DNA from 4 places in the Paenibacillus sp. FSL P2-0089 genome. Region 4 is predicted to be linked to each of the others. Evidence: riboswitches for the same ligand, from Rfam matches in the RefSeq annotation. Region 4 holds a riboswitch; each other region holds the start of a gene.
What was found. A riboswitch is a leader RNA that binds a small molecule or an ion and turns the genes downstream of it on or off. The one in region 4 is predicted to bind cyclic di-AMP.
Positions count from the first base shown of each region.

Region 1: it holds a riboswitch for cyclic di-AMP, as region 4 does, so the genes downstream of both, NST69_RS15420 (hypothetical protein) here and NST69_RS01085 (hypothetical protein) in region 4, are expected to answer to the same signal.
Region 2: it holds a riboswitch for cyclic di-AMP, as region 4 does, so the genes downstream of both, NST69_RS16050 (APC family permease) here and NST69_RS01085 (hypothetical protein) in region 4, are expected to answer to the same signal.
Region 3: it holds a riboswitch for cyclic di-AMP, as region 4 does, so the genes downstream of both, NST69_RS31585 (ubiquitin-like domain-containing protein) here and NST69_RS01085 (hypothetical protein) in region 4, are expected to answer to the same signal.

Region 1 is NZ_CP152006.1:3,740,377-3,744,711, reverse strand. Features, by position in the region: gene arsC (arsenate reductase (thioredoxin)) at 1-257, opposite strand, end outside; cyclic di-AMP (ydaO/yuaA leader) riboswitch at 895-1,058, shown strand; gene NST69_RS15420 (hypothetical protein) at 1,264-1,731, shown strand; gene NST69_RS15415 (hypothetical protein) at 1,751-1,936, opposite strand; gene NST69_RS15410 (suppressor of fused domain protein) at 2,069-2,812, shown strand; gene NST69_RS15405 (FAD-dependent oxidoreductase) at 3,293-4,335, opposite strand, start outside.
Region 2 is NZ_CP152006.1:3,887,561-3,891,895, reverse strand. Features, by position in the region: gene NST69_RS16060 (DsbA family protein) at 1-281, shown strand, start outside; gene NST69_RS16055 (disulfide oxidoreductase) at 278-712, shown strand; cyclic di-AMP (ydaO/yuaA leader) riboswitch at 939-1,098, shown strand; gene NST69_RS16050 (APC family permease) at 1,227-3,044, shown strand; gene NST69_RS16045 (ABC transporter substrate-binding protein) at 3,217-4,254, shown strand.
Region 3 is NZ_CP152006.1:7,388,550-7,392,884, forward strand. Features, by position in the region: gene NST69_RS31580 (TatD family hydrolase) at 1-698, shown strand, start outside; cyclic di-AMP (ydaO/yuaA leader) riboswitch at 898-1,126, shown strand; gene NST69_RS31585 (ubiquitin-like domain-containing protein) at 1,413-2,573, shown strand; gene rnmV (ribonuclease M5) at 2,735-3,286, shown strand; gene rsmA (16S rRNA (adenine(1518)-N(6)/adenine(1519)-N(6))-dimethyltransferase RsmA) at 3,283-4,167, shown strand; gene yabG (sporulation peptidase YabG) at 4,242-4,335, shown strand, end outside.
Region 4 is NZ_CP152006.1:256,132-260,466, forward strand. Features, by position in the region: gene NST69_RS01075 (family 43 glycosylhydrolase) at 1-345, shown strand, start outside; gene NST69_RS01080 (hypothetical protein) at 460-657, shown strand; gene NST69_RS01085 (hypothetical protein) at 1,177-1,632, opposite strand; cyclic di-AMP (ydaO/yuaA leader) riboswitch at 1,767-1,936, opposite strand; gene NST69_RS01090 (hypothetical protein) at 2,176-3,507, opposite strand; gene NST69_RS01095 (glutaredoxin family protein) at 3,614-3,856, opposite strand; gene ytxJ (bacillithiol system redox-active protein YtxJ) at 3,853-4,179, opposite strand.

The sequences.
Region 1 (4,335 bases), 3.5 Mb from region 4:
GCTGCATCTCCACATAAAGTAATGACGAGATCAGAGCTGTTCAGCAGCTGCGGATCAATAATATCTGATGTTTGACCTGAGATATCTATACCTACTTCACTCATCGCTTGAACGGCTTTCGGATTCAACCCATGAGCCTCAATGCCTGCACTATACACATTCCATTCATTGCTCAAATATTTCTTGGCCCAGCCTTCGGCCATCTGACTCCGGCAGGAGTTTCCTGTACACAAAAAGTAAATGGTTTTCTTATCCATGAGTCGCATTCTCCTTTGATTTTAAATAAGGTCAATATTATATATAAACTCATTTTTTCTCGGAATAAAAGGTAAACCTACAAGTTCAAAGTGTTAGTATGTCCAAGTATCGGTAAGTACAACGCCCCTAGCATTTGCTCCCATAAAGCTTTATATAGGCGTCCATTTTGCACTCTTGAGGATCTTATCCCAATCCGATGTTTCTTGCCATGCAACTTACGGCAAATGGCATTTGATAACAGAACTGATGTTCTCAGTTGATTATACCAGAACATTTATTCTCAATCCATTCCAATATTGGATTCATAATGGCGGCACTCCATACAAGCAAATAATTAATCGGGCTCTCGCACATGTTCACCTGTAAAGGCAGACAATAAACCTCTTAGTATCTCTGCAACCAGTCTCAATCTCTCCGATTCTCTTTTTTATAATCATGATTAAAGAAGCATTAAGATTCATTTAGCCCCATTTAGGTTGCATTAAAAAGTTAATAAATACGCGATAACTTAAGAAAATCGAGGATGAATGCTAGATTACAAGGGATTTTCTTCATTTTTATATCCTATAGAGTCTTATTTAGTCTCCTAGAGAACTTTCAGCATTTTACAAACGGTGATGCTCAGCGTAAGATTCCTTTTAACAAATGCTGAATTCCCGTCAGGCGGGAAGCGGGGGAACCAAATGGCTGTGGCCAGCCGAAATGGGGTGAATCCAAAGAAGATTGAACTCTTCACTGGTAGGACGACTCTCACCGTCCGAATCCGTCAGCTAACCTCGTAAGCACTGGAGAGAGCCTGCATTAACCATGCTTTTTTGCTGCGATCCCGCAAAACCTTTCCATTACACTTATCCATCGTACAGAAAACCAAATATTCCGTTTGGCTTGAGCATGCTGCTGTATGTGAGAATGAAACTGAACTGTCAGCCTATGTAGCCACAGCTGAGCAGACCCATAATCTGCAGCGTTATATGAAATCTATAGACAACCTAGGAGGCATTATTCATGATTAACGCCAGACTGTCACGAATCGAGTTGTTCGCATTTAGCTGCCGCCCTTCCTTCATGCATATTTCAGAGCCTTACGGATACTGGTATGGGGTGTTGAAGTTAACCTTCGGAGGACAGATCAGCTATGGGAATTGCATTCTTTGTGCGGGTGACAATGCGGTGGATTTAATCAAATGGGGCTCTTTTCTGAAAGAGATATGTCATTGTACTGCAGAAGAAGCCACAGAATACGTCCGGATGCACGGACAAGAATGGGCCCCCAATCAACTTAACATGATCAAGACTGCACTCGATAGTATGTTCATTCAAAATGACCAAATCCGAATGAAGGTAGGAGCCGGATCGGAGCGGTATCGCCATCAAAGGACAAAGCAAAGAATCCATTCAATTAATACGGTGAAGAGTCATCTGAATCCAACCATTTTATTTGCAGAATCAGTATCCTATTATTCACTGCTATAGACATGATCAATTTAAATTATCAAACCTTCAATTGGTCAAAAATCTTAACGAATATTTTCGCGAAGTTCTTGGCATCATCGATACCTCTATGGTGAGTACCTTCAAGCGGCAATTCAAGCATAGTCAAGGCTCTCTCCATGCCTACGCCCCGCTTGCGGTCATTTTCCCAACAGGTGGCTTCCAGATCAAAAATGATATAGTTCATATCTGCTCCTTTTGAAATTCGAATCGATAGACCCATCGCTCCGGGGCTATGTCTTTTGTTATACTTCCAAGTGAGGTTTCAAATACTTCATTTCGCACTTTAATATACACCCACACAGAGGAGCGCAAAGACATGAACTTTTTCAAAAAACTGTTTGGCGGCAAGGAAATGGGCAAATCGGAAGATGGTACCACCATTTATGGTTATGACGCTTCGGATGAGCAGCAGGTTACGCCTCCCGCCAATATTTTGTACATGGAAGATTTAAACGAACATTTCAATCGGGTCTTTCCAAACCGGGAAACTGGCGTGTTCCACGAACTGATTTCAGACATCGTACATATTGATGTAAATATTATGGAGGCTACACCTGATGAGCCCTACCGGGTGCTGTACACCAATGGGATGAGCGATCTGCCGCTGACGCTCCCTCAGGAGATCCGTAAAGAGTATAAGCATCTGGAACGCGCGGAGCTGATGATGTTTTTGCCGGCGGACTGGCCGCTTACGCAGGAGGATTTTGAAGTGGAGGAGAACTACTGGCCGATCCGCCTGATGAAGATGCTTGCCCGATTCCCGCATATGTATCAGACGTGGCTTGGATACGGACATACGATCCCCAACACGGAGGATTACGAGCCTTACGCGGATAACACGGAGCTGTCCGGTGTGATCCTGTATGCTCTGTCGGAAGAGGTTAGCACCGTCCATACGAAAGATGGCAATCAGGTTCAGGTTTATTTCCTGGTTCCGCTGTACCGGGAGGAAATGGAGTTCAAGCTGGAGTCCGGTATAGACGAACTGGTGGCCAAGCTGTTCGAGCTTCCAGAGGATTTCCTCGTTCTGAATCCGAATAGACACAACGCTTGTAAATAACCGCCCGGATTAACAGCTTTAAAAGGCTGAGCTTAAGTCAAGAATATGACTTTGGGCTCAGCCTTTTGATACTAGTTAGCTCATCAGATCTAAACGTGTGGGAATTACTTTAACTAATAGCTTGCTGAAGGTTATCTGCACCGAATAGGCTGCAAGGGGGAGGCTTAATTGCAATTCGTACAACTAAATCATCGGATGTGCCGCTCAATCTCCGTTTAGCTGTATTTCCTGCAATTAAAATGCCTCTATATCTGGGTTTTCGTCGATCCGGGAAAATTTAGTTGTACAGACTACAATTAGAAGAGGAAGTTCACCCGTTTCCCTATTTTTAGTTGCACAGAATACACTTATCTCTGCTTTTTTTCGCTACGAACCCAGCATCATCTCTTACCACTTTTATGGAATGAAATCACTTGTTTAATTCTGATGCTCTACTAGTTGGCTTTCTATCACAGTTGACTGTAATACAGTTCAACCTTCCTAGTACCGCTCATTGATCTGCTCCCCTAACCATGCGCCTTGGCGGACAAGTCTGCGCTGCAGGTCCGTGATGTCGATACTGCGCGTTTCCCGCGTACCTGTCTTGGCCAGAATCGCCGCGGCCGTACCGGAGGCTTCGCCCATGGCAAAGCAATTCGGCATGACCCGGGTGGAGCCTTGGGCCGCTCTATCGGTTGATATCGCTCTGCCGGCTACGATTACGTTCTGAATACCAACCGGAAGTAAGGCGCGATAAGGAATGCCGTGCGACTCTCCCGGCGATAGACGTACCATCGTCATGCCGCTCGTAGGCTTTGCCATATGAATATCAATAAAGTAGGCATTTCGGGCAATGTCGTCCGGAAACGAACGGCACGCCAGAAAATCGTCGGCGGTGACGATATAATCGCCGATGATCCGGCGGGTCTCCCGAATGCCGATCTGTTCGCCTGTCAACGTCAGGAAAGCGTTCTCGAATCCGGGAATCGCTTCCCGCAGCCATCCGGTAATGTGTTCAACAAGTGCGCGGCCTTCGATTGCTCCGCGGGTCAGATCATCCGTATTTGAACCATCTATCCCGAATACATGCCCGAAATTGAAGCCTGCCGTATGATTGTTCAGCCAGGAAATACCGGCCCAATCTCTGGCGACGCGTAATCTCCCTTCAAGCTTCGCCTTGTTGATCGCATGTTTCAGATCGTGGCCGTGCGTCTCAGCACTTGAGAGAAATTTGTTCCGGTCCAGGTTATTCAGGACAAAGCACATCGTCCCCGGCTGCAGCTCTCCGTCATCTCCACCTTTGGCGAGCTGCCCGCCCGCAAGATAGGTGAGATCCGCATCGCTGGTTGCATCAATGTATATCTTCCCCTTCACCGCCTGGGTTCCGGTCTTGTTATTAATGATCGCCGCTTCAATGATGCCGTCCTGTTGAAGAACTTGACTGACGAAGGTATGGTACAGCACTTTAACGCCAGCCTCCATCATCTTCTCATCCAATATGCGCTTTAAAATTTCCGCATCAATCGGCACCCAATCCAGCCGGT
Region 2 (4,335 bases), 3.6 Mb from region 4:
GGAATGAAGAGAAGGAATGGGCTACACCTGACTTCCTGGTGAGTCTCGCCAAGCAGCTGGAGCTGCCGGTGGATTACGACCTGCTGCGCAAGGACATTGACGAGCGTACCTACGTAAGCGAGCTGGAGCGGGATATTCAGCTTGGCACCGATACGGGCGTAACGAATACGCCTTCCTTGTACGTGAACGGCATCAAGGTGAAGGAGCCTTTCAATATGGAGGCGATTGACGCCCAGATTCAGGCAGCAACAGCAGCAGCGGGAGCAGGGACCGCCCAATGACCGCCTTCTCTGCCTTCTGCCGGCGTAACTGTCTCTACTTGGCCTGGTTCGTCTGTGTGGTGGCTGTAGCAGGAAGCCTGTATCTCAGTGAGGTCCTAAATTACGAGCCCTGTAAGCTGTGCTGGTTCCAGCGGATCTTCATGTATCCGCAGCTGTTCCTGCTGGGGATCGCCACCTACCGGGGGGACAAGCGGATCATTCCATACGTGCTTCCCCTTAGTCTGATTGGCGGCAGCATCTCCATATATCATTATGCGGAGCAGAAAATTCCGGCGCTCAGCAAGGTGCTTCCCTGTACCATCGGCGTACCGTGCAACAAGGATTATCTGAACTGGTTCGGATTTATAACGATCCCTCTGCTTGCACTTATAGCCTTTGCCTTAATCTCCATTCTGCTCTGGACAGGACGCAAAGAGGAGCCTGCGGAGTAAGAAGCTGACGGGCAGAAGGAAGAGAAGAGAATACCCTTAATTTTAGTAAAAAATAATATGCAAAAACCCTGTAAAATCACGTGGTAAAGGGATAATGAAAGAGAATGAAAGATCAAGACATACCGGATGATGAATTTGGTTGTTTTGAGTGCTTTTCATTCTTTTTTCATTTGTTTCCACGCTTTACGGAAGACGTGTTGTAGCTTAATATTAGTCCTTGTGAGAAGTTGAATATGCGCTGAATTTTCCGGAAGGAAAAACGGGGGAACCACACTTTGGCCAAGGCCAAAAGGGGTGAATCGGAGCAGGCTACTTGACCTGTAACCGTAGGGCTACCACAGTCCGAATCCGCCAGCTAACCTCGTAAGCCACTAGTGGGATAATGACCATGCACACTAAGGCATGCGGATCATTTCCGTATGCTTATTTTGGTGCCTGCATTTATGAAATCCACTTATGAAAACAGCGCAGGGAAACCCGTTTCAACTTAACCAAGAGAGGAACTGTTACTACAATGGTAAGCAAGGTAAAACGACTATTGATCGGGCGTCCGATGAAGTCGAACGAACTCGATCATGAAAAGTTATCCAAGGTGAAAGCACTGGCTGTCCTGTCTTCTGATGCGCTCTCGTCTGTAGCCTACGGAACAGAACAAATTCTGATTGTACTGGTGGCCGCCGGGTTCACCGCTATCTGGTACTCCTTGCCAATTGCATTAGCCGTATTGGGCCTGCTGGCTATTCTGATTCTGTCCTACCGGCAGACGATCTTCGCTTATCCCCAAGGCGGGGGCGCGTATATTGTCGCCAAAAGCAATCTAGGGGTGCATACCGGCTTACTGGCCGGCGGCTCTCTGCTGGTGGATTACATTCTGACGGTGGCGGTAAGTGCGTCGGCGGGGACGGATGCAATCACTTCAGCTTTTCCAAGTCTGCATAATCATAGTGTTCTGATAGCGGTATCTGTTATCGTGCTCTTAACGATTGTTAACCTGCGGGGAGTGACCGAATCGGCCTCCTTCATCGCTATCCCGGTCTATCTGTTCGTGGTTTCCATCTTCGTGCTCATCATCTCGGGGGTCTTCAAATATATGACCGGCGGCGCCCATGCCCATGTTCCTGAGATTGGCTCGGCCGTATCGAACGTGAGTATGTTTCTGCTGCTGAAGGCCTTCAGCTCCGGCTGTTCGGCTCTGACCGGGGTAGAAGCGGTCTCCAATGCCATTCCTAACTTCAAAGCGCCCGCGGAGAAAAATGCAGCCAAAACGCTGATGCTCATGGGCCTCATTCTCGGGGTAATGTTCACAGGTATTACGCTGCTCGCTTACTGGTACGGTATCATGCCTGATGAGAAGGCCACCGTGGTCTCACAGATTACCGAATCTACCTTCGGCCGCGGCGGACTGTACTTCTTCATTCAGGGGATTACGGCGGTTATCCTGTTCCTGGCAGCCAATACGGCGTACTCGGCCTTCCCGCTGCTGGCGTTCATGTTCGCCAAAGACAAATATCTGCCCCATGCCTTCATGGTGCGCGGCGACCGGCTGGGCTTCTCCAACGGTATTATTTTCCTCGGTGTTATGTCGGCTGTGCTGGTGGCGGCGTTTCACGGGAATACGGAAGGACTCATTCCATTATATGCAGTAGGGGTATTCATTCCGTTCACGCTGTCGCAGCTGGGCATGATGGTCCAATGGTACAGAACGAAGCCGAAAGGCTGGCAGAGCAAGTTCGCCGTCAATACGGTGGGGATGCTCACTACATTAACGATCACCCTGATTTTCATAATCACTAAATTCTCCAGCGTGTGGATGGCCTTCATCTTCCTGCCGGCTGTTATCATCGTGTTCCACCGGATTCACCGCCATTATATGAATATTGCCGATCAGCTGCGGATCTGCCCGGCTACCGATAAGCCTTGTATCAAAGGAAGCACCGTAGTCGTTCCGGTCGCCGGTGTGACTCGTGCTGTACTGCATTCGATCAGCTATGCGAAGTCATTGACAGATAATGTGGTCGCTGTATATGTAGGCTTCGATGAAGAAGAGATTCACAAGATGGAGCAGAAGTGGGAGGAGTGGAACCCCGGCGTACGCCTGATCGTCCTGCGCTCCCGCTACCGCAGCATTATCCGCCCGCTGGTGAAGTTCATCGATACAGTAGAGTGGAAGACCTCTTCAACGGATCATATTACCGTCCTGATTCCGCAATTCGTGACCAAGCACTGGTGGCAGGCGGTGCTGCATAATCAGACCAGCTTGTTCATCCGTTCATATCTGATGAATCAGAAGGACATTGTAATCGCGACTGTACCTTTCCATCTGCATAAATAATATAGAAGATTAGGAAGATGGCTGTTTCTGCTTAATGCGGAGACGGCCGTTTTTACGTTATTATAAGTTATTGGTTGACATAGAGAATGAGAATCAATATCATCAGTATAGACAAGATGAAGGTAACAGAGCTTTTGCCAATCATGAGGGTAACATACAGGAGGGGTATTCAATGTTTTCGTTCAACCTGCAAGGATCAAGAAGCGGGAAGCTGGCGGTGGCCGGACTTATGACTACAACACTGCTGCTGTCCGCTTGCGGAAATGATAATAGCAACGCAGGCAGTAACGGTGGAGCAGGCACCGCACCTGCGGCAACCGCAGAAGCGACTGCGGAGGCCACTGCGGTACCTGCAGCAACTGCTGCACCCGCTGTGGAGAAGACCGTAACGGATGCAATGGGACATAAGGTGACCGTTCCCGCTAATCCGCAGCGTGTAATTGCTTCTTATCTGGAGGATTATCTGGTAGCACTCGGCGTGACTCCGGTTGCCCAGTGGTCTACGAAGAATGGTACTCAGGCTTACCTGGCCGCTGAGCTTAAGGACGTTCCGCCGATCAGCTATGACCTGCCGCTTGAAGCCGTCACCAGCTTCACGCCGGATTTTCACATCGTCCAGTCGGAGGGCTCGGTTCAGAACGGTCTTTATGACCAGCTGAATAAGATTGCACCAACCTATGTACTCGGTGATGAGGTCAGCAGTGACTGGCGCGCAGCCTTGCTCAAGATCGGAGAGCTGCTCAATAAGACACCGGAAGCGGAGAAGGCTATTGCAGACTATGACCAGAAAGCGGCTTCAGCCAAAGCGGCTGTATCTGCGGCAATCGGCGATGATTCAGTAGCGGTTCTGTGGCTGGTATCAAAGAATTTCTTCATTGTAGATGAGACCCGCAGCAGCGGTGCGGTATTGTATGGCGATCTTGGAGTGAAGCTCCCGAATCTCGTGACCGACATTCCTGCAGAATCCAGAGCACCGTGGAACCCGATTTCACTGGAGAAATTATCTGAGCTGACTGCAGAGCATATCATTCTGGTGAATAGTGACAAGGCAAGCGGAGCTGAGATTACAGAAGGTGCAGTCTGGAAGGGAATTCCGGCCGTTAAGGCAGGGAATGTTCATGAATTCGGCAAAGATACCAGCTGGCTGTATAGCGGCCCTATAGCCAATTCCAAGACCATCGATGATATTCTGAGCAGTTTTGTAAAATAGGTTCTTTACCGGCCGGAGAATTGTGCAGGCTTTTATGTCCTAAGGATATAGAAGCCTGCCTCTTTTTTTAAGTTGAACAAT
Region 3 (4,335 bases), 600 kb from region 4:
GGGCGCTGGAAGCCGGCGTCAGCAAGATGATCAACATCGGCTTTAACCGGGATACGATACCGACCACCATGCAGCTTGCCGAGAAATATGATTATATTTATGCAGCCGTTGGCTGGCATCCCCAGGATGCCATCACGATGAAGGACGGAGACCTGGAATGGATCGCCTCCTTATGCGCTCATCCCAAGGTGGTTGCCATCGGCGAGATTGGGCTGGATTACTACTGGGATACCTCTCCTAAGGATGTGCAGCATGAAGTATTCCGCAAGCAGATCGGGCTGGCCCGTGAGCTGAAGATGCCAATCAGCATTCATAACCGTGATGCTCATGAAGATGTGATACGTATACTCCGCGAGGAGAAGGCAGGCGAGGTTGGCGGGGTAATGCACTCCTTCTCCGGGAGCTGGGAAAGTGCCAAGATGTGTCTTGATTTGGGCTTCCATCTTTCTTTTGGAGGACCGATTACGTTCAAGAATGCCCGGGTGCCCAAAGAGGTGCTTGCCCAGACTCCGCTGGACCGGCTGCTGATCGAAACCGACTCCCCATATCTGACTCCGCACCCCTTCCGGGGCAAGCGAAATGAGACCGCTCATGTGAGGCTGGTAGCGGAGGCGGCCGCGGCAATAAAAGGGATTGAATTACAGGAATTGGCGGAAATTACGTATGCGAACGCACTGGAACGATTTGGGATACTCTGAAAACAGGAGTAAAAGCGGTGAAAAATGAAGTATAGCGGATATATTAAACTTTTATGACGGAAAAACGGCCGATTATTACAATATTTTAATCATTTTTTTACGTAAACGTGGTTGAATCGTCCTTTACAACATGTATCAAAACAGGATATCATCTTTTCAGTGCAGTGAGCTGTTGTAACTGTGACAGTCACTAATTTCATGGATCGTCTCGCTGAGTCTCCGTATGGAGAACGGGGGAACCAATAATGCGCTGCCGCATGAACGTACAAGAGTACTGGCACAGAATTGCCGCAGGCATTATTTGATTTCTTTACGTGGTCTTTGGGGTGAATTTGAGGGCAACCGCCGTGAGCGGGTGACCTGAGATAGGGCGTCTCTCTTATGTCCGAACCCGACAGCTAACCCCGTAAGCGCAAGTAAGAGAGGAAACCTCGTGCATAAGCATTCCGACGTATTCGACACCGGGAAGCCACGAAAGAGTCCTCTATGAGCTCTTTTTAGGCTTCTTTTGTTTTGAATAATGAGAATGCTCCCGGCATACTGTTATATAACAGATCTCCGGAGTAACTATGCCGAGCAGGCGATCCATGAGCAGGAAACGCTGAAGCAAGTGCGGGCGTATCCTGTTGCAAACTCAAACCTAGTTTCGTCAGAAGTGATACAGTCACCTTGAACTAACTTGGACGACGGGGCTATGTAAGGAGGATGGAAAGAGTGGGCGTATTCCAACCAGAGGTATCCCATGATTCGCAATCATCCAGCAGGTCTTTCGCATTACGGTTGAAGCAAGTGAATCCCCGCGTAGTTTTACTTGCCGGTGTGGCATCGATTGTTATCGCACTGTTAATACTGCTGTACGTACACGGTCAGAGCAAAAAAGAAATTACCCTAGTAATAGACGGACAGGTACAGACACTGGAGACGCGGGAAACGCTGTTCAGTGATGTGCTGGCTAAGGAACAGATTTCGCTGCAGGCGCATGATGAATTATCTATTGGCCTTAGTGATGAAATAAAAGACGGCGACCGTATCGTGATTAACACTGCGCAGAAGTTCGCTCTTACCGTAGACGGAAAGACCGAGACGTTATTTACGACCGAGGATACCATTGGTCAGGCCATCGACAAGCTGGGCTACAGCCTGGAAGGCTTAGACAAGATTTACCCTTCGCTAGAAACCGCAGTATCTGCAGACATGGAAATCAAAATTGTCCGGATTAACAAGCATGTGGTTCAACGGACAACTAATTTGCCTTTCCGGGTCATTAAGACAGCAGACCCCTCATTGACCAAGGGAACCGTAAGAGTGGCACAGGCAGGTAAGCCTGGCGTAATGGTCCAGCACATCGAGAAGATCTATCAAGATGGCGAGCTGGCATCCATGCGCATGATCGGCAAGGAAGTACAGACGGTTACCAAGGACAAAGTCATTGCCATTGGAACCAAGCCGCTTCCTAAGCCCGTCGTAGTTACTGCCAAAGTTTCCAAACCTGTAACAACCTCCAAGTCATCTAAAGCGAGCGCAAAGGCCAGCAATGTTACCAGTAAGGCTGGTGTGGATTTCGAGTACAAAAGAATGATTAAAAACGTATCCATGACCGCGTATTCGTCGCAGGAACCGGGTATTGGAACACGTACTGCCTCCGGCACACGCGTAACGGAAGGCCGCACTATTGCTGTAGATCCTAGGGTTATACCAATCGGCTGGTGGGTGTACATTGAAGGATTAGGGTTTCGCCGAGCAGAGGATACCGGCGGTGCCATCAAAGGCAACAAGGTGGATGTCTATTACGATTCACTGAGTCATGCCCGTAATTTCGGCCGCAAGTCGCGCACACTCTATGTGATCGGACCTGTGAAGCCGGAGCTGAACTAAACGTAAAGTCTTTTGCAAATTAGCGGTTAATACGATATAGTGAGGGAAGCACTTACGAAATTTCAGAGAGCTGCCGCTCATCACTTATACATTCTTTAGCCAAAAAGAAGGGGAGCGAATCCTCTTCTTTTTGCGTTCTGGAGTAAGGAGTAAAAATATTTATGATTAAAGAGCTAATTGTGGTTGAAGGGAAAAGTGATACCGTTGCCGTTAAGCGGGCGGTTGAGGCCGATACGATTGAAACCGGGGGTTCGGCAGTGGATAGCAGGGTCATTGCCAAGATCAAGCTGGCCATGGAGCGCCGGGGTGTAATCATTCTTACCGACCCGGATCATGCCGGAGAGCGAATCCGCAAAATCGTCGCGGCCAAGGTGCCGGGCTGCAAGCATGCCTTCATCCCTGAGAAGGATGCAACGCGCAAAGGAGATATCGGAATAGAGAATGCTTCGCCTGAGGCTATCCGCCATGCGCTGGAGCATGTACATACCTCCTTCGAGGGGGCGCCGCCCATCATCGGGCTGGATGAGCTTATGGCCGCAGGGCTGATGGTGCATCCCCGGGCGGCTGAGCGCAGAATGCAGCTTGGCAATCTGCTCGGTATCGGTTATTGCAATGGCAAACAGCTGTACAAACGTCTGGCGATGTTCGGCATTACCCGCGAAGAGTTCGCGCAGGCCCTCGCCCAAATTGATCAGGGAGGCATTACTTCATGAGCGGTATCGAGAATATCTCGTCCCCAACAAGAACCAAAGCGATAATTCAGCGTTACGGATTCTCCTTCAAAAAAAGCCTGGGCCAGAACTTTCTGATCGATCAGAATATTCTGGACAAAATCGTGGATGCCGCCGGTCTGGACAGCACAGCCGGTGCGCTTGAGATTGGCCCGGGGATCGGAGCACTGACGGAACGGCTGGCGTTGACGGCCGGGGCCGTCACTGCGGTAGAGATTGACCGCAGGCTGATTCCGATTCTTAGGGATGTCCTGTCGCCTTATCCCCATGTAAAGATCCGTAATGACGATGTGCTGAAGGTGAATCTGCAGGAGCTGTTCGCTGAGGATTTCGCGGGCAGGGACCGGGTTAGTGTCGTAGCTAACCTGCCGTATTATGTGACTACACCTATCCTCATGAAGCTGCTGGAGGAGAAGCTGCCGCTGGATAATATCGTGGTCATGATCCAGAAGGAGGTTGCCGAGCGTATGGCGGCGTCTCCGGGCGGCAAGGAGTATGGCAGCCTGAGTATTGCCGTCCAGTATTACAGCGAGCCTGAGCTGGTCTGTATGGTGCCGCGTACGGTGTTCATCCCGCAGCCTAACGTGGAATCGGCTGTGATCCGACTGAAGGTCAGAGAACGTCCTCCGGTGGAGGTAGCGGACGAGAAGCATTTCTTTGGTGTGGTTCAGGCGTCCTTTACCCAGCGGCGCAAGACGATTGCCAATAATCTTAAGGCACGCTTCTTCCCGGAAGAAGGGCGGGAGCGCCTGGAGGCGCTGCTCTCCGAAGCCGGCATTGAACCCTCGCGGCGCGGCGAGACGCTTAGCATTGAAGAGTATGCACGGCTCAGTGCGGTTCTTCTGGCCGCAGGCATCGCATAGAATACAGAAAACCCTCCCGGCGGATGAACCAACCGGGGCCTTTGCCCATAACATGGGGTAGAGGTGGTGTTGTGATGAATCTAGGAGACTTGGTCATTCGTAAATCCTATGGCGGCGATGTGACCTTCCGGGTAGACAATATATTGCAGAATAGAGCAGTCATTAAAG
Region 4 (4,335 bases):
ACCCACTCCGAATCAGAGGGTACCGTTCTATACGTACTTCAGGCCAAGCTGGGGCAACGCATTGAGCTGGTCCACCATTACATTCCAGTCCCTGAAGACACAGCGGAGCTCAAGATTATCTATCATTCAGGCATCGCGAGTATCCTTTACCGCTTCGGAGATAACGGGGATTGGCAAGCTTTTGTAGAAAACATTGATGTACTCTATCTGTCGGATGAAGGCGTGAACGGGGAGCCGGGGGAGATTGGCGGATTTACAGGCTTGTTAAATTTCATCGGTTCCGTTGATGCCCACCAGCATGACTCCTTCGCTGATTTTGACTACTATGGAGTGAAGAATTACTAGCCAAGGACGCCATACGTTCTTCCGCCCGGGTGTGCCCGGAGCCGTGGTGAACTGGTGAAAACGCCGGAGATGGTGTACCTTAGTAGTATTAGTCTTTAGGAGTGGTGAAGTGTTGTGAAGAAAAGTAGACAAACCCCCGTGCTGGTCGCGGCCTCGATCCTGCTGATTATTATCAGCAGCCTGATCCCGTCGGATCAATCGACTTGGCTGGGGGCGTTACAGACCCTTCTGCTGGGAGCCGGACTGCTCGGCTGCTGTATGGCTTTTTGGCGGTTTGCCAAGGGCGGCAAGGGTGGGAAGGGCAAGAGCTGAGTTCGATGTACTGAACGGCCGTTGGAGACAGGATCACTGCATGGGATGGTTGAGCTATGTAAGGTGAGCCAAGCACTGCATGAGTGCTGGCGCTGAGAGTCAAGGACGAAGTCGCGGCGGATGCTGCGGCTTTATTTGTTAGAATTTATATGTTTTGGGGTCCCCGCAAAGTACCTGAGTCATCATCAAAGCTAAAGCCCCACTTTGTGGGGGGGATGTTGTTTTGTAGGCGGACTCAGCGGCCCTTATTTTGTGAAAAAGACCGATTTTCTCCCCGTTACGGACTGAGAGGACCTTAAAGGGCTGTATGGAGCGCAAAATGAGCTGGAATGGGTTAATTAAGCGCCTCTCAGTCTGCATGGCCTTCGGAATGGTCCCATCTGCTGAAATAGCGGATCTGTAGTCCGCATGGCCCGCTATCCATCTCCTTTTGTCGCATCCGTACCCAAAATCCGCCACATCCAACTTATTCCGCCGCACTCATTCCTATATCCCGCGTATCCCGCGTTATTCCCAGTCTCAACCCGCCGAAGGACGGTGCACAGCAGGCAAGGCTGAGTGTGCGGCTGCCATCTGTTCACGTATTCCTCTGAGCCGGGCCTTGAGCTCGGGGACGCTGCACTCCAGAATCTGGCTGATGTCGGACAGGGGGAGCTGGATGCCGTACCATAAGGCACTGGCAACGTGATCGTCCCAGCTCAGCGGCGCAGAAGCGCAGCGGCTGCGGTCGTGGGCGAGCATGGCACACTGGCGGATGCACTCTCTGTAGGCAGCCGCAGCAGCGGCGTCCCCTGAGAGGCGGCCCTTCAGCCATAGTGGATGGAGGGCCACGAAGGTGGCGGTTGCAGCTTGTTCGGCGCGGACGCCTTGCTCCAGCAGCAGGCAGCTAAGCGCATAGACGGGACCGCTATATTGCTGGGTGTAGTGGTTAAATCCGGCAGCGGCGGTTAGTTTGGGCGATAAGGGGTCAGGCATGTGGTCACGTTCCTTCCTGAATCTATACTGTGCAGTTCATTCCAGCGCGCAAAAAACCGCAGGCAGAGGAGGACCTCTGCCTGCGGTTGTGGGTAACAGGCTTAAGACGCCTGGCACAAAAGCGTGGCGGATCAGGGCTCTCTCTTGGCGCTTACGAGGTTAGCTGTCGGATTCGGACGGTGAGAGTCGCCCTACCTGCCGGAGACCTGCGCGTGGCATTCTCCTTTGGATTCACCCCAAGTCGGCCTGACGGCCGGATGGTTCCCCCGTTTTCCACATGACGGAAATTCAGCGTGCATGCATATGCTCATTTTCATGAATGCATTCATTTGCTTTCAACACGAATCATACTCTCTTCAGAGGGGGTTTGTAAAAATGGAAAAGAGTGCTATTCGCCTTATTTTCAGCAAATGGCTGAATGGCTAAGCAAATGGAAGCCAAAACTCATATATGTAGCAGATTATCTGCCATTTATCTCGCTCAAGCGCTGTTTTTTATTTTTGGCAGACGGCGGTGGGAAAGAAGGGTTCTCCATGTATCAGCTCACCACCAAAGCGGCTCATTCTGATTCTTCCAGGCAATAATCCGCTTCATCTCACGAACGGTTCCTGTTGTAATCTCATAGTCGCTGCGTTCAGCGGCATGAAGGTCCAGGAAATGCAGCATCCCTCCATAAGTCCCCACGGCCAGCATGGTCTCATCCGGATCGACAGCTAATCCAGAAATGGTGCTTCCGGCATAATAACGCCACAGCTCCCGCCCCCCTGTATCAATGAGCCTCAGGTAGCCATAGGCATCGCCAATGACAACACCGTCCTTCAGTGCCGCCGCCGCATATACCCGGGCTTCCTCGTTAACAACCGGATATTCCTGATCGGACGGGAGCTTTCCTGCTTCCGCATCTTCAAGGGACACAGCAAGGGTAACGCCATTATAGAAGTGGCAGGCATTGTACCATACGCTATGCTGGTCCTTCGTAAATATAGTATAGTGCGGGTAACTGGATTCCGGATTGAATAAGTGAACCTGCCCTGAAGTTGTGTCATATAAAAGATGATCACTGCCCTGGCTGCCATAGGCAATCCATCTTCCATCCGGAGAGACGGCACCATGCGGCATGTCGATCTCGATATGCTCCATCTCATCTGCTTTATATTCTTCGAGATCAGGATGCAGCAGCTTCACCTCCCATAGCTTCACCTGCGATTGCTGGACCAGGAAAATTCCCTGGCTCGTAACAAGCAATAATGCTTGGCCCCCGTTAAAAGGAATGACTTGCTCCAAGGGTAACTCCTGTTCCAAGCTGTCTATGTTCAAAACAGTAAAGTCCGGGTCCAGCGCTTGAATCGTGCCATTCAGCTCACGCCATGTGAGATCTGCTACAACTATTCCTTGTAGAGTGCTGTTTATGGATTGCATAATGGTAATGCCTTGAGTTCCGGCGAGTGCATAGAACTGATTGTCAGGAGATGCCCCAACCAGGCTAAACTCGTCGAATACGGAAATAACATCCTTATGTACAGCCACAACTGCATTCTTCTCCCAAGGTGAGCCGGTGCTGAACACCACAGCATCATCACTTATGAAATGGATACCGCGAATCGCCTGCATCTCCTTCTGGAAGTGCCCGGAGAGCGGCCACGTTGCCGCCGGTAGTTGCTCCCGCAGCTCAGCAATCTCACCGTGCTCATTAGCTCCTCGAATCATCTTATAGATTTTGGCGGCGAGGCCCCCGCGTGTATCCTCTGCGGGTTCCTTTCCCGCTTTGTCCCAGCCTTCCGTCAGTCCCTTATGTACGAATTGATTGACGTCGCTCACATAACGTTGTCCTTCTTCACGCCATTTGGCGGCATGCTCATCCTGTAGCCACTTCAAAGGATCAATCCTCCTTGTCCAGATATATATAAATATACAATTATTTCATCGATGAATCGCAAAAAAAGGCGCTGCTCCTGTTGAGAGGACAGCACCTTTGTGTATATTACAGAACAGCAGCATCCATAAGCTCCTGAAGCTCAGGGAGATTGAAGCCCTTGACCGCCCGGTCCCCGGATACGGTGACTGGAATGCCCATGAAGCCCAGCTTCTCCACTTCCTCCTGATAGACGGAGCTGGTCATCACATCCCGGACCTCGAAGGGAATGCCCTTGCTCTCCAGCAGCTGCTTGACCTGATTGCACTCGCCACAGCCGGAGGTTGAATAGACAATTACGTTCGCGCTCATTGTTCCACTGCTTCCTTTATCGCTTTTTGGGTAATCTTCCAGTGTGAGGTGTTCCAGCGGACTTCGCTGTCCTCCAGCAGGAAAATCTGCGGGGATTCATGCTTGATCCCGAAATCCTCAGCGATCTGATTGGAGACAGGACGGTCTTCGATCACATGGACCACGGCTGCAGGAGTATCTGAATGCTGTGTATAGGCCTGGAATTCCTCGTTGGCCTTGGCGCTGATCGGGCAGGTGGTGCTGTGCTTGAAGAGCAGTTTTTTGCCAGGCTGCCCGATATATTGCTGTAATTCTTCCTTAGTGTGGATTTGTTGAATAGACATCGTAGGATCACCTTCCTGGGTAAGAGTTAATGAAACCTGTTGTCAACAATTGTGTTGTTAACAACTATTAATCATGATTGTAGCATAGTTCAAAATTAAAGCAAAAGTAAAGTTCTGCTTAGCCTGCCCTCCCTTGTAGGATGTTGTTAACGGCCT